Jeotgalibacillus aurantiacus: one gene and its partner. The protein of the gene in region 1 interacts with the protein of each later gene in a pairwise test. Links are inferred from orthologs where the notes say so. Each region holds a gene or a part of one and is shown on either strand. Other genes may lie near its edges.

What was found.
Region 2: the proteins of H7968_RS09040 (region 1) and hprK interact in binary tests that used the Bacillus subtilis proteins (3 or more experiments, as listed by UniProt). The link is inferred for Jeotgalibacillus aurantiacus from one-to-one orthologs.

Annotation. Positions count from the first base shown.
Region 1 is NZ_JACNMS010000002.1:865,855-868,982, forward strand. What follows is about bases 1-2,795. They hold H7968_RS09040 (HTH-type transcriptional regulator Hpr), read left to right. Parts: upstream 1-1,001; coding sequence 1,002-1,589; downstream 1,590-2,795. Other genes in these bases: H7968_RS09035 (YtxH domain-containing protein), read left to right, coding at 1-338; H7968_RS09045 (DUF3267 domain-containing protein), read left to right, coding at 1,774-2,334; H7968_RS09050 (hypothetical protein), read left to right, coding at 2,419-2,607. UniProt on the Bacillus subtilis protein: Negative regulator of protease production and sporulation.
Region 2 is NZ_JACNMS010000001.1:33,558-36,636, forward strand. The notes cover bases 326-3,071. They hold hprK (HPr(Ser) kinase/phosphatase), read right to left. Parts: upstream 2,294-3,071; coding sequence 1,358-2,293; downstream 326-1,357. Other genes in these bases: H7968_RS00220 (nucleoside recognition domain-containing protein), read right to left, coding at 326-503; lgt (prolipoprotein diacylglyceryl transferase), read right to left, coding at 516-1,346; H7968_RS00235 (N-acetylmuramoyl-L-alanine amidase), read left to right, coding at 2,455-3,071. Also shown: more of H7968_RS00220, read right to left, coding at 1-325; more of H7968_RS00235, read left to right, coding at 3,072-3,079. UniProt on the Bacillus subtilis protein: Catalyzes the ATP- as well as the pyrophosphate-dependent phosphorylation of 'Ser-45' in HPr, a phosphocarrier protein of the phosphoenolpyruvate-dependent sugar phosphotransferase system (PTS).

The DNA of each region.
Region 1 (3,128 bases):
CTGCAGGTGCTGCCGGAACATTGCTTTCAGCACCCCAATCCGGTCAGGAATTGAGAGGGACAATCAGACATACAAAAGACCACTGGAGAGAACACGCACTTGAAATTCAGATGAATATTCAGCAAGTGAAAGAATCTATTCAGGACGTTTCAAAGGAAGGAAAAGAGTCCATCCTCACTGTGGCCTCTGAATTAAAAGAATCCATCCAGGCTTGGAAACGTGAAGCCGACCCGGCCATTCACAACCTGCAGGAAGAACTTGCAGCCATCCAGGCTACCATGGAAGAACTCGAACGCTCCATCAAACAGGACGCCCGCGAAGAACAACCATCAACATAAAAAAACAGCTGCCTTCGTGCAGCTGTTTTTTTATATTTTCACACTCCAGAAAATAAATAGATTCCCTCCCTTATTTTAGAAAAGAAATCAGGAAAAGTGGATGATCTTCCCTACACAGTTTCTCAAAACAATAGCTAATAGTATTCAACTCAAAGGGCTCGACACACCAGTAGACTCCCTGTGGCGGAAAGGGTGAGTCGATCCCGTCTTTTTTAGCACAATTAACATAATGAAGATGGTTTAATATTCATTAGTGCCGGGGACATCCGCAGACTCCTGCGGCAGAGAAGCGACAGGTGAGACAACGCAGCGCGAAGCGCAAGTTGGCTCACCGCGCGGCCTTGGAAAAGCGGAGGCGGGCGTTTAGGGACGTACAAACTGGACTGGCTTCGACGAAGATAAAGGAAACACGGAGAGCGTCAGCGAGCCGATGTTGACTTATCGAACGAGAGGACGGGAAGTTTGCTAGTCCCTGCCCGCCGCAGCTAGACAAAGGAAAGCGGAGGATGTCCCCGGAACGGTTTCAATAAGAAAATCAACAAATTATTTTTGTGAGAAAATTTAATTAATTCCTACCTTTTATTATTTTTACTTTATTGCTATAATATCTTCAACGCACTTATTTCACAATTTTAAAATAACAATAGAAAGAAGGTGACAACTTTGGACGATAAGCTCTATTCAATGAAAGAAGCAATGTTATTTAGTCAGCGTATGGCACAGCTCAGCAAAGCTTTATGGAAAGCAATTGAAAAAGACTGGCAAAACTGGATTAAGCCTTACGATTTAAACATTAATGAACATCACATTTTATGGATTGCCTATCATTTAAAAGGTGCTTCTATCTCAGATGTCGCAAAGTTTGGTGTTATGCACGTATCGACTGCATTTAACTTCTCTAAAAAACTGGAAGAACGTGGATACCTTCAGTTTTCAAAAAGAGAGAATGATAAGCGGAATACGTACATTAAATTGACTGAAAAAGGTGACGCTCTTCTACTGGAGCTGATGGAAAACTATTCACCTGAAACGCATTCAGTGTTCCAGGGCGCATCTCCTCTAAGGGAAATTTACGGAAAGTTCCCTGAAATGATGGAAATGATGGCGATTGTAAAAAATATTTACGGCGATGATTTCATGAAGATCTTTGAAACTTCCTTTCATAATATTGAAAACGAATTCACTGAAGTGGAAGGAAAGATCCAGAAAACCCGATCAGCCGATCCGCTCAAGCAAATTGCCTCTTCATAACCTCCTTCAAGGGGGTTTTTCTTTTTAGCTCAGGCTCCCCCCTACGCTCACTCCAGAAATTTTATTACATAATTTGAATTGTAAATTTTTTATTAAGGTATTGATTTTTAAATCAAAGGGGAGTAAAGTAACTCACAGGTTGAATTTAAACACCGTAATATCGTCGAGAATGGAGGCGATGAGATTGCATTGCTGGAAATCTATAAACGTTAAAAAACAGTACGGATTTTATCGGATTTTTATGCTTTCTACGATTCTTGTCCTGACTGTTTTTTCTATTTTACATGTATCCATCCAGCTGATGGTAAGTCATCCGCTTAAAGATAATCATTTTATCTGGTTCGCATTGGGATTTTTACTTGTGTATCCTTTACACAAGATTTTTCATACTATCCCTCTTGCCGGGTTTATGAATTTAATTAATTTGAAGACCAGATTTCATTTTTACTTTGTACCGATTATGTCTGTAAGAGTTAATAAACCTATTCCGAAAATTTATTTTATCATGGCGCTTATTTTTCCTTTTGTGATTTTAAACAGTATTTTCTTATATGCAGCTGCTTCTTTTCCGGGCTATGCCCATTATTTTACGATTCTGACCGCATATCACTGTGGTATTTGCCTTGTTGACTTTTTATATGCGAAATGCCTTTTCAAATCTCCTCGCGGTGCTTTTATCGAAGAGGATGATGATGGCTACGAAATTCTGATTCCCGTTAAGGAATCAACCTCCTCTGGGATGTAAAACAGACATAAAAATAGGCTCGCCCTGTTTTTTATGTCTGTTTTTTGGTATCTTAGTAACTAGAGGATAGGAGGATGATAGAGGATGGTTGAAGTCATTGGACTGTTTATCGTATTTACTGTGTTTATACTCTATTCGATTAATCGTATGACAAATAGATTATGTGTTCAAAAGGAAATTCCAAATGAAAAACAACCGAAAGTCTTCCGGACAATCAATATTTTAATCTTGATCCTGCTGCTTTCATCTTATGTAGAAATTCTTTATACGTAATTAAAACGGCGGAACGCTTCCATAGAGGAATCGTTCCGCTTTGTTTTTTCCCGTTTTTATAAATATCCTCAATCCATTCCGTCACAATAGCGTCCAAATTTGTGCGTAAAGTGACCAAGTTCAGGCGGAATGTGACCAAGTTCAGGCGGAATGTGACCAAGTTCGAGAAGAATGTGGCCAAGTACCAGCTGAAAGTGACCAAATGATCGCCTACGCTTTTCTTTTTGGCTAGCTGCGGCTCGCAGCGGCTAGTGCGCTTCCCTCAGCTCTGTCCGATAAGTCAACATCGGTTCACTTCGTTCACCGTGTTTCCTTTATCTCCGGCGCTTCAGTCCAGCGCATACGCCGCTGAACGCTCGCCTGCGCTTTTCTTTGTCCAGCTCCACCAGGCAGGGACTAGCAAACTTCCCGTCCTCTCGTTCGATAAGTCAACATCGGTTCACTTCGTTCACCGTGTTTCCTTTATCTTCGTCGAGGACAGTCCAGTTTGTACGTCCCTATACGCCTGGTTACGCCTTTCT
Region 2 (3,079 bases), on another replicon or contig:
AGTCCAAGCAGTAAAATGCTTCCCCAGCCGCTGACATCCGGATCACCAGGCGGCACCATGCCATACTGCGCAATGTCAGAGCCGCCCTGCCAGACGAGATTAATAATAATCGCAGATGTAAAGGCAAGCCCGAGACGCACGAGTAAAACCACCCAAAGCTTTACCCCAACCTTTAGCGCCACGCCGGTCTCAATGAGCAGATTATGTGAAAATGACAGCATAACAGCAATAATAAACACTTCTTTTACCGTCATTTCCAGTGAAAGAATTCCGGCAATCCCGGCATAAAGATTCAGCAGATTCCCTAAAACGAGCGGAACCGCGGCCTCCCCGCTCAGTCCGAACAATCCCATAAACGGCGCAATTAAGTCTGTGATAAATGGCAGAACCGGCGTAAATTGCAGAACTGTGATCAAAAACGTGATCGGAAAAATGACTTTTCCGAGTGTCCACGTCGTCTGAAGCCCTGCTTTTAGTCCGTCAAGCCACGTCTTTTTCGTCATGTATACCGCCACCTAATTTTGCTTATCTGCGTAACGGGTCGTAATGCCTTTACCGAAACGGCGGTAAAGAAGAATTGCCAGTGCAATGACAATCAGCGCAAAGGATAACGCCTGTGCAATACGGATCGTTTCCGTCAGCATTAAGCTGTCTGTTCTGAGCCCTTCAATAAAGGCCCGGCCAATCGAATACCAGATCACATAAAATAAGAAAATTTCACCGCGTAACGGATTTACTTTTCTAAGAGCAAGCAGCAGAACAAAACCTACGAGACTCCATAAAGATTCATACAGAAACGTCGGATGATAATAAGCAAACGTCCCGTCAATCTCGATATACATCTGATTAATAATCCAGTCGGGGATAAAAAGACCCTCCAGAAAGCTGCGGGATACTTCACCACCGTGGGCCTCCTGGTTGATAAAGTTCCCCCAGCGCCCAAGCAGCTGGCCCAAAATGATACTAGGCGCGGCAATATCAACGATTTTCCAAAAGGATAATCCTTTGATTTTCGCGTAAACAATACCGGTTGCAATCGAACCGATCAGCGCTCCGTGAATCGCAATCCCGCCATTCCAGATTTGAATAATCGCACCTGGATTCTGGGAATAAAAATCCCACTGAAACGCAACATAATAAATCCGCGCTGAAATGATCGCAATCGGAACGGCCCAGATTAGCAGGTCAGCAAACATATCTTTTGGCATACCAAGGCGATCCGCCTCGCGATTAGCAAGTATATATCCAAGAACAATCCCCGTTCCGATAATCAGTCCATACCAGGCAACACTTAATGGGCCGATACTGAACGCAACCGGATCAATGGGCTGTGCAGTAAAAAGCATCTGATTTCCTCCTAAATATCGTCATGATCTCCATCTACAATGATGTCATTTAATCGGTTTGAGAATTGCTCAGCCGCATTCATTCCCATCCGCTTCAAACGGAAATTCATCGCAGCGACTTCAATGATAACGGCCAGGTTTCGTCCGGGACGAACCGGCAGCGTAATTTTCGTGACGTCTGTATCGATAATTCTCATCGTCTCTTCATCCAGACCAAGACGATCGTACTGCTTCGTCTTATCCCAGATTTCAAGATCAATCACCAGCGTCACCCGCTTATGGCTGCGGACAGCACCCGCACCAAACAACGTCATCACATTGATGATGCCGAGTCCGCGGATTTCAAGCAAATGCTCAATCAACTCAGGTGAAGAACCGATCAGCGTATCTGTATCCTCCTGACGAATCTCCACGCTATCATCCGCTACAAGTCGGTGACCACGCTTGACGAGCTCGAGTGCGGTTTCACTTTTACCGACACCGCTCTTCCCTGTGATCAGTACACCGACTCCATAAATATCAACCAGCACACCATGCAGGGCAGTGGATGGCGCAAGCTTACTTTCAAGGAAATTTGTCAGACGGCTTGAGAACCGCGTTGTCTTCACAGGCGTCTTCATCACAGGCACCTGATTACGTTCAGAAGCTTCAATTAACTCAGCCGGAACCTCTATATCGCGGGATAAAATAATCCCCGGTGTATTGTCCGTACAGAGCTGGCCCATCCGATCCTTCTTTTCATCAGTCGAAAGAAGCTCATAAAAAGACATTTCCGTTCGTCCAAGCAGCTGAATCCGCTCAGCCGGATAATAGCTGAAATAACCCGCCATCTCGAGTCCGGGTCTTGAAATATCACTCGTCGTTACAGGACGGTGAATCCCTTCTTCCCCACTGACGAGCTCCAGACCAAATTTTTCAATAATATCATTCGTCGTTACCTTTGGCATAAGAAGCCTCCTTGCATGTTTTCTCACATACTGTCTATTGTAGCACTTTGAAAATTGATTCACTAGATTAGATGACCGAAACATCCTGTGAAAAGGTGTCTGATTTCCACTCGTCATACGATCTTTTTCATGATGCAACTTGATTGACGAGGAGGAACTCTATGGCAACGATTGTTCTTGATGCAGGTCACAGCTACAACACACCGGGTAAAAGAAGTCCGGATGGGATGAGAGAGTTTGCCTTTAACCGGGCTGTCTGCCAGGCTGCAAGAAAGAAGCTCGAATCACAAGGAATACGAACCATCTTGACGCATCGCGATGACCGGGACGTTCCATTAAAAGAGCGGACAGACCTGGCCAATCGCGAAAAAGCAGCGCTGTTTATCTCTATTCACGCCAATGCTTATGGATCAGGAAACTGGAATGACGTCCACGGGATCGAAACGTATATCCACTCAAAAAACGACTCGCAGTCAAGGTCTCTTGCAGAAGCCGTTCACTACTCACTCATTAAAGAGACACGGCGTAAAGACCGCGGCATCAAAACGGCAAATTTTCACGTTCTGAGAGAAACCGTCATGCCTGCGGTGTTAATTGAATGCGGCTTTATGACCAATAGAGAAGAAAAAAAGCTCCTGGCCAGTGAGGATTACCGGACCCTCTGCGGTCACACCATCGCAGCCGCTATCCTTACCTTTATCGGTGTCAAAAAAACACTGTATCTCGTCCAGACAGGTGCATTCAGCTCGATTGAAAATGCGAAAAAGCAGGCACAAGCTTTGAAGA